2 regions of the Citrobacter sp. CFNIH10 genome follow, and region 1 is predicted to be linked to the other one. Evidence: predicted binding sites of a transcription regulator. Region 1 holds the regulator's gene; the other holds the start of a gene.
The links. The regulator Fur, encoded in region 1, represses iron uptake genes when iron is present. The targets are predictions, from matches to a motif close to ATAATAATGAGAACNACTATCAA.
Positions count from the first base shown of each region.

Region 1 (4,703 bases):
CCAGCCGTTGCGTCATCGCCGGGAACACGGCGCAAAACCCTTCGCAATAGCGACAGGCATTACACACCTGCATCACCCGCTCGACTTCAGCTTCTGGCTCGGTGAGAATTTTGGCCTCGATGATCAGTTTTTCAAGCTGCTTCATGATGCGCCTCCTTACGTGCTGCCTGCGCGGCTTCTTTACCTGCGATGCGACCAAACGTGGTGCCGATGGACATGCCGACACCGGCGGTATAGCCCTTGCCCAGTACGTTGCCAGCCATCATCTCACCGGCAACGAACAGGTTACGGCTGGGGGTGCCTGCGAAGTGAACCGCAGCGTGTTCATTCACTTTCAGTCCCAGGTAGGTAAAGGTGATCCCCGGTCGCAGGGCATAACCGTAGTAGGGGGGCGTATCAATAGGCCGCGCCCAGTGCGTTTTCGGTGGCGTCAGGCCCTGCGTCGCGCAGTTGTCCAGCTTCGTGTGATCAAACTGACCCGGCTGACAGGCCTGATTGTAGTGCTCCACGGTATGGGTAAAGCGTTCGGGATCCAGCCCCAACTGGCGGGCCAGTTCACTCAGCGTATTGGCCTGTGCGCCGGGGAAAACCGGCGGCATAAAGTGACCGATCGCTTTGCTGTCGATAATGGAGTAGCCAATCTGCCCCGGCTGGTGGGCAACCAGACGCCCCCAGATGGCATAGCGTTTCGGCCAGAAATCTTCGCCTTCATCGTAAAAGCGCTCCGCGTCCCGGTTGACTACCACACCCAGTGAGACGCAATCCACGCGGGTACAAATGCCGCCGTCGTACAACGGGGCCCGGGCATCAATTGCCACACAGTGGGACTGAGACGGATCGCCGATAATGTCAGCACCGGCATCGATCATAAATTTGAGCAAGACGCCCTGATTAAAGCGGGTGCCGCGAATGAGGAAGTTATCGGCTGGCCATTCGCCACGAGCGTTCTCTCCCCAGGCGTCGCGCAGCCATTCGCGGTTGGATTCAAATCCACCGGCGGCGAGTACGCAGGCTTTCGCCTCAATGCGCTCGTGGCCTGCCAGGGCTGCGATGAATTCGCCGTTGTGCAATTCAAGTGCCTGTACCGGCGTGTTGTAGCGAATCTGTACCCCCAGCTTTTCTGCGCTGCGGTAATAGGCGTTCACGAGGGCTTTACCGCCGCCCATGAAGAAGGCATTGGTACGCGCCACGTGCAGCGCGCCAGAGAGCGGAGGCTGAAAATTAACGCCGTGCTGACGCATCCAGTCGCGACACTGGGAAGAGGTCCGGATCACCAGTCGCGCCAACGCTTCATTGGTATTGCCTTCGGTGACACGCCAGAGATCCTGCCAGAACTCCTCTTCGGGATAACTCTCGACCAGCACATCCTGTGGCGCATCGTGCATACAGCGTAAATTGCGCGTGTGTTGGGAATTCCCGCCGCGCCATTCCCGGGGCGCAGCCTCTAACAGCAGCACGGAAGCTCCTGCCTCACGGGCGGTTAAGGCGGCACATAACGCGGCATTACCACCGCCAATCACCAGTACATCAACCATCGTCTACTCCATTACCATTTAACTATTTGTTAAATTTGTAATTGAAATGTATACGTGCTGATTGTATGGGCGCTATGACGAATAGCTAAAGAGGGGTTTAGGGAGCGTAAAGGGTTGCGCCCGGCCAATGACCGGTTTCAACGAGTTCACGCATGACTTTTGTGAGTATTACGCGGGCTGCAAGACCGGCAGGGGTGAGTTCATCGTCCGACAGACTGACCAGAAAATTGGGGCGGCTGAGGACAGGATTATGGACGCCGATCACTCTTAGCGCTTCCCTCTCAAGATGCGAAATGGCTGCACCGGGTTGCAGCGTGGCGCCGAGTCCGCTGCCAACGGCGCGCATCAGTAACGTCAGGCCGTCAATTTCCGTGGCAATATCGACCTTCAGTCCGTGTTCCTGACAGATGGCTTCCAGTCTGCCACGCAGGCCGTGTCCCTGGCTTGGCATGATCAGGGGAATATTCGCCAGTTGAGCAGGCGTTATGGTGTCATCCGGAATATCCGCCAGCAGCTCGTGTGTGCCAATCAGAAACAGGCGCTCCTCAAGAACCGGTCTGGCGCTCCAGCGCAGGATCTTCTCTTTTTGAAACACGACCGCCAGATCAATCTGGCGCGTGTTGATCATCCGTTCCAGATTACCCGACAGGCTTTCCACCACATGCAGGCGAACGTCGGCGTAATATTCCCGCATGGCATGAATAAACGGTATTCCCAGGATGGAGGCGGTGCTGGGGGCCATGCCGACGCTGACGTGTCCCGAAAGACGCGCCTCGCGAGCGGCCAGGATCGCATCATCGGCGTGGCGTAGCGCCAGTTGTGCCTGCGAGTAAAAGGCCAGACCGGCGTTAGTGGGCGTGACGCCGCGCGAGGTTCGCTGCAACAGGCGGATCGCGAGTTCGTTTTCCAGCCGCGTCATCTGCTGGCTCAGGGCGGACACGCCGATGTCGAGATCGAGCGCCGCGCTGCCCATACTGCCGGTTTCTACAATACGGACAAAGTAACGTAGCTGGCGAAGTTCCATTTCGATTCTCCGGACGAAGCAGGGTGATATATTTTACATTAAAGCAACATGCAGGCAGAAGAAAGCGCTGAGTAGGGAATGGCAGGCATAAAAAAAGCCAACCGGCAGGTTGGCTTTTCAGAATAATGCAGATTATTTCGCGTCATGCGCGTGTTCGTTTTCGCGGCAATCGCCTTCAGCGCAGTGGCCATAGAGGTAGAGGCTATGGTTCGTCAGACGAATGCCATGCTTCGACGCGATCTCACGCTGGCGCGCTTCAATAGACTCATCGCTAAATTCGATCACTTTGCCGCAATCAAGGCAAATCAGGTGATCGTGATGATGCTGCTGGGTCAGCTCGAAAACGGATTTGCCGCCTTCAAAATTGTGGCGGGTTACGATACCGGCGTCATCAAACTGGTTCAGCACGCGATACACGGTCGCCAGACCAATTTCTTCACCCATGTCGATCAGTCGTTTGTATAAATCTTCCGCACTGACGTGATGGTTATCCGGTCCCTGAAGAACTTCCAGAATCTTTAAACGTGGAAGCGTTACTTTCAGGCCAGCCTTCTTTAATGCGGTATTGTTGTCAGTCATGCGGAATCTGTCCTGTTGCTAAACGATTCACTTCATACAAGAAGTGACAGAAATTGCACTCGGGATAATGCGTTTCATTATAGGACTGCCGTGTCTAAATGAAAACTGCAAGCCTCTGGCAAATGTTAATAAATAGTCGGTATTGCCTGGAAATGAGAGCGCCACCTAAAAACTCCCGCACATTGTACAGGGATGGGCAAGAAAGTTACAAATTTGTAGCAATTATTTTGATTGGTTCTGTCTATTGATGCGGCGCAAACCTTGTCTGCGCCGCCGTACATCAGGCGTTGATGATCTCATCAAGGTGCAATTCTTCAGAGATCTGCTTCACCCATTTTTCCACGCGCTCGGCGGTCAGTTCCGGCTGACGGTCTTCGTCAATCGCCAGACCGACAAAATGGTCATCATCCGCCAGACCTTTGGAGGCTTCAAAATGATAGCCAGCGGTCGGCCAGTGACCCACGATGGTTGCACCGCGCGGCTCAATGATATCGCGGATTGTGCCTAACGCGTCGCAGAAGTATTCTGCATAATCTTCCTGATCGCCACAGCCGAACAGTGCGACCAGTTTGCCGTTAAAATCGATGTCTTCGAGGGTAGGGAAGAAGTCGTCCCAGTCACACTGCGCTTCACCGTAGTACCAGGTTGGGATGCCAAGCAGCAGAATGTCATAACTTTCGAGATCTTCCTTGCTGCTTTTTGCAATGTCATGCACATCGGCAACGTCTTTACCAAGCTGTTTTTGAATCATTTTTGCGATATTTTCGGTATTCCCGGTGTCGCTGCCGAAAAAGATGCCAGTGATTGCCATGAGTAAAGTAACCTCTTGAAACTTATTGAAATGGTGGTGGCGAATTGCCCACAGATAAGGGCAATCATAGCAGAACAGTCAGGTATGCGGAAATAGCAAACGCATACGAGTGCACTCCATGCTACACGAAAGTGGGAGAGAGGATAATTTCAGGCGAGATCCTGGCCGCGTAGCGTTGCCAGTTGGGCCATCAATATCTCTTCGATCAGTTCACTGCGGCTCATCTCTCGGGATTCCGCCAGCTCATTCAACGCGTCAACAGCTTCTGCGTTGAGTTTGAGTTCGACACGCTTAAGACCGCGAACTTTGTCGCGTTTGAGTTGATTACGCTTATTAATGCGCAGCTGTTCATCGCGTGAAAGCGGATTGGTTTTCGGTCGTCCCGGGCGACGCTCGTGCGCGAACAGATCTAGTGTCGTACGGTCCGTTTGTTCTTTGGCCATGATATTGGTGACTTCGGGGAAACAATCAGCCAGGCCTCTGCCCGGATGGATAGCGCGCCATCATACATCAGCGAATGAGGCGCGCCAACGTTCACACGCGTAATCGCGCACGGACGCTGAGTTTTTAATCAGTTAGCTGTTTCATTAAGATAACGACGGATGGCGCGCAACACCGCCTCCGGTTTTTCGGCATGCACCCAGTGACCGGCCCCGGCAATCACATGCGCACGTGCTTGCGGAAACTGTGCCAGTAAATCGTCGCGATACGCCTCGGTGACGTATGGGGAGTTGCCGCCGGGGATAAACAGCGC
Region 1 is NZ_CP026216.1:2,820,897-2,825,599, forward strand. It holds gene tcuB (tricarballylate utilization 4Fe-4S protein TcuB) at 1-145, opposite strand, end outside; gene tcuA (FAD-dependent tricarballylate dehydrogenase TcuA) at 132-1,535, opposite strand; gene tcuR (tricarballylate utilization LysR family transcriptional regulator TcuR) at 1,633-2,559, opposite strand; gene fur (ferric iron uptake transcriptional regulator) at 2,692-3,138, opposite strand; gene fldA (flavodoxin FldA) at 3,419-3,949, opposite strand; gene ybfE (LexA regulated protein) at 4,099-4,392, opposite strand; gene ybfF (esterase) at 4,521-4,703, opposite strand, start outside.

Region 2 (4,703 bases), 1.3 Mb from region 1:
CAGCGCGCGTGAGGCGTTCAAGGCCGGTGACCTGGCGGCCCTTCGCGACATTCAGCAGAAAATTGGCGTATACATGTCGATTTATGCCATCGGCGAAGATTTCGTCACCACCATCAAGACGGTGGTATCGCGCAAGTTTGGCTATTGCACAGGGGTTTCACGCAATGCGGGCGGCGAGTTGAACGAACACGATTGCCGGACGATTGATGAGGTGTTTGGTCGTTAATAGACAAGGCCCGGTGAGATTCACCAGGCCTTTTTATGACGCAAAAACAAGCCGGATAAGCGTAGCGCCATCCGGCATTATTGTATTATTTCACTGCATTCTGGATGTCGACTGCCGCCACTTTTGCTTTGACCTTCTTCGACCAGATGGAGGTGATAATCGGCACCAGGATTGATGTCACAATCACCGAGGTGGCGACCAGCGAAGTTGCAGCCGGTGCCATCGGTTTAAACGCGGGCACCATTTCTGCGATCAGTACCGGTGTCGCCACTGCAGCTCCTGCTGAGCTGGACGCCGCAATCCCTGCTGTACCGTCGCCGCCGCCAATCAGTTTATCGGCAATAATCAGCGGAATACCGGTGACGATAATCACCGCCACACCCAACAGAATACCCAACAGACCGGTCTGTGCTATCACGCTCAGATCGATGGTGTTACCCAGCGCAAAGGCGAAGAAAGGGATCAGCGTCTGGACGGCTTTACTGAAGAATTCACGCAGTTCCGGGTCAAGGTTACCCAGCGTAAAGCCCACCAGGAAAGGCAGCACTGCGCCGACAAACACATGCGGTTCAAACGACGCAATCCCGGCCGTACCGAGGATGATCATCGTCATCAGCGGTCCTGACTCCAGCGACATCAGAACAAATGCCCCGGCCTCTTCTTTGGTGCCGTACTGTTGCATAATGGACGCATACAGCCCGCCGTTGGTCATGTCCATTGCCGCAACCAGCGCCAGTGTCGACAGCCCGGCAAAGAATCCTGCCTCCACGCCATGTTCAGGAATAATCCGCGAGGCAATCGCTGCCACTACCCACGCCACGGCAATTTTAGTCACCACCAGCGTCCCGGACTTACGCAGGACGGTACCCGTCGCGCTTAGCTTGATGGAGGCCCCCATGCAGAAGAACCACACGGCCAGAATAGGCACCGTGCCAGTGATCATCCCGTTGGTGAATGAGCCAAAATATTTCCCCGCGTCAGGAGAGAACGTGTGACACAACGCGCCCAGGAACAGAGGGACGAGCATCATGCCACCAGGGATTTTTTCTATCGTGCGTTTAATCTGCATTTCCATCACCTTCCGATGTAAAGATGTGTCAACGATAGACATTCAGCACAATAATAAAAGTGATCCCAACCACACAATAAAACAATGTTTCAATTTTTGTGGATCACTGTTTTTCATTCGATTTTGATCACAAAAAAACCCCACCGGCCACGCCGACGGGGTCATATAAACGCGATGTCTTGTTAAATAAGACTTATTTTTTTGCAGCGAAACGCGCAGCCGCTTCGTCCCAGTTCACCACGTTCCAGAACTCTTTGATGTAGTCCGGACGACGGTTCTGGAATTTCAGGTAGTAAGCGTGTTCCCACACGTCCAGGCCCACAATCGGGAAGCCAGACGCACCAGAAATCGCTTCACCCATCAGCGGGGAATCCTGGTTTGCGGTTGAAACGACCGCCAGCTTGTCGCCTTTCAGCACCAGCCAGGCCCAGCCGGAACCGAAACGGGTGGCGGCAGCTTTTTCGAATTCTGCTTTGAAGTTATCAACAGAGCCGAAATCACGTTCGATAGCCGCTTTCAGATCGCCCTGCAGGGTAGTGCCCTTTTTCAGGCCTTTCCAGAACAGGCTGTGGTTAGCGTGACCGCCCGCATTATTACGCAGAACGGTTTTCTTGTCGGCCGGTACCTGATCCAGTTTAGCGATCAGCTCTTCAGCAGACAGGTTAGCGAATTCAGGCAGACTTTCCAGCGCCGCGTTGGCGTTGTTTACATAGGTCTGGTGGTGTTTGGTATGGTGGATTTCCATCGTCTGCTTATCGAAGTGCGGTTCCAGCGCATCATAAGCGTACGGCAGGGATGGCAGTGTATAACTCATAATCATCTCCATTATTGTCGAGCGGCCGGGTGTTAACGCCGCGTAAGCAGTTGGTTCATTATAGTTAATTAAATGATATTGAAAATGATTATCAATGCCGTACTTTTACTAAGGTTATTACATTAACGTCTATTGCTGATTATGTGAGCCATATCACCCACTTAACCGGGTCTTTGCCAGAAAGGGAAAATCGCGGCAATCGGCAAAAGGTTATACATCTGCGCAATTTTTAAACTCATGACGTCGGAAGGCTAGAAACGACGATAAAAACAATGAGGATGATGTGATGAGTAACGCGATTACGATGGGTATTTTTTGGCATTTGATAGGTGCGGCCAGTGCAGCCTGTTTCTATGCCCCGTTCAAACAAGTGAAACAGTGGTCATGGGAAACCATGTGGTCGGTCGGTGGGATTGTCTCGTGGCTGATCCTCCCGTGGACCATCAGCGCCATGCTGCTGCCTGACTTCTGGGCCTATTACAGTTCATTCAGCCTTTCCACTCTACTGCCGGTGTTTCTGTTCGGCGCCATGTGGGGCATCGGCAATATCAACTACGGTCTGACCATGCGCTACCTCGGCATGTCGATGGGGATTGGCATTGCCATCGGCATTACGCTGATTGTCGGTACGCTGATGACCCCTATCATCAACGGCAATTTTGATGTGTTGATTAACACCGAAGGCGGGCGTATGACGCTGCTCGGGGTGCTGGTTGCGCTGATTGGCGTCGGGATCGTCACACGCGCGGGCCAGCTCAAAGAGCGTAAAATGGGCATCAAAGCCGAAGATTTCAACCTGAAAAAAGGGCTGTTGCTGGCGGTAATGTGCGGCATTTTCTCCGCGGGCATGTCGTTTGCGATGAACGCGGCGAAGCCGATGCATGAAGCCGCCGCGGCGCTGGGTGTAGACCCGCTGTATGTCGCCCTGCCGAGCTATGTAGTGATCATGGGCGGCGGCGCGTTGGTCAACCTGGGTTTCTGTTTTATTCGTCTGGCAAAAGTGAAAAACCTGTCGGTAAAAGCCGACTTCTCGCTGGCAAAATCGCTTATCATCACCAACGTGCTGCTGTCCGCGCTGGGTGGCCTGATGTGGTATTTGCAGTTCTTTTTCTACGCCTGGGGCCACGCGCGCATTCCGGCGCAATATGACTACATCAGTTGGATGCTGCACATGAGTTTCTACGTGCTGTGCGGTGGTATTGTCGGTCTGGTACTGAAAGAGTGGAACAACGCCGGGCGTCGTCCTGTCAGCGTCCTGAGTCTGGGATGTGTGGTGATCATCATCGCCGCCAACATTGTCGGTCTGGGTATGGCAAGCTAATCCGTTGAATTACTGAGATGACGCCACTGACTGGGCGTCATCCCGGTTTCCCGCGTAAACACCACAGAAAAGTAATTACTGTCTTCAAAGCCACACTTCATCGAAATCTCACCGATCATCAGACGGCTGTGCTGAAGTAAATATTGCGCATGACAGACGCGAACCTGGCGCTGATACTGGTTAATCGTCATTCCGGTCTGGCTACGAAACTGCTGGCGCAGCACGCGTTCACTGCACGCTTCCCGATCGCAGAAGACATCCAGCGCAAACGGACGCTCCAGACTGGCGGCCAGCGCGGTAATCAGTTTATCCAGCAGCGTTTCGCTGGAGGTCGCCGGCAGCGTGTCGGTCGCATAGCGATGACGCTTCAACGTCATCACCAGTTGGCCAAAGAGCAGCTCCGCCATGTCGTTGGCGATCGGATCGTGCTGGTTACTTTCATGCTCAAGCTGGCTTATCACCTGGCGCGCCTGCGTCATACCCACACTACCCAGTCGCCAGTGCGGCTGTCGCGGTGTGCCGTTAAAACCCGGGATCGCGCTCTCCCAGCCCAGATTCAACTTTAGCCGCTCCGGACAATAGATGATGTTCTGTAACACGAGATCGTTAACGGAGGTGTAAGAGTGCTTGTCTTCGGCGCGAATATAAAACAGATCGCCACGGGTGATGCGATAGGGACGGTCATTGAGCACATGCAGACCATTGCCGCGCCAGACGATCACCAGCTCACAAAAATCATGCGTATGTTCGGCAAACACATCCTGCGGATAGCGATCGGCGACAGCGACGGCCTGTCCGGCATTCGCAAAGAAGTCATCTTTTAGAAGAATCAGTTGATTCGCCACCTGAATATTCCTTGCCGGATGATGGCTTCGCCTTATCCGACCCGCAAATTACGTCAACACCCAGGCCGGATAAGATTTCCGGCATCACAGATCGATGATTATTAACATTCTGGCGGCGAAAAACGTTGATAGCATTCGCGTTACTGAAGTAACGCATCCCGTCCCTGGCGAATGTCGCGCGGCGACCAGTCAAATTCACGGCGAAACAGGGTCGAAAAGTGGTTACTGTCGCCAAAACCACAGCGATAGGCGATTTCTGTGACGCTTTCATCGCTATGACGCAACAGATGGCGGGCTTTGATTAAGCGCAGACGGTTAAGATAGCGCTGCGGCGTCAGCCCAGTCTGTTGTTTCAACTGGCGGTGCAGCGTGCGCAAGGAAAGCGAGAAGCGATCGGCCAACGCCTCCCAGCAGACCTCCTCCGCAAA
Region 2 is NZ_CP026216.1:1,530,035-1,534,737, reverse strand. It holds gene C2U53_RS10830 (dihydrodipicolinate synthase family protein) at 1-226, shown strand, start outside; gene kdgT (2-keto-3-deoxygluconate transporter) at 312-1,295, opposite strand; gene sodA (superoxide dismutase [Mn]) at 1,489-2,109, opposite strand; gene rhaT (L-rhamnose/proton symporter RhaT) at 2,396-3,430, shown strand; gene rhaR (HTH-type transcriptional activator RhaR) at 3,427-4,275, opposite strand; gene rhaS (HTH-type transcriptional activator RhaS) at 4,416-4,703, opposite strand, start outside.
Region 2: a site for Fur is predicted at 2,182-2,204, ahead of sodA (superoxide dismutase [Mn]). Genes of this name have one in related genera too.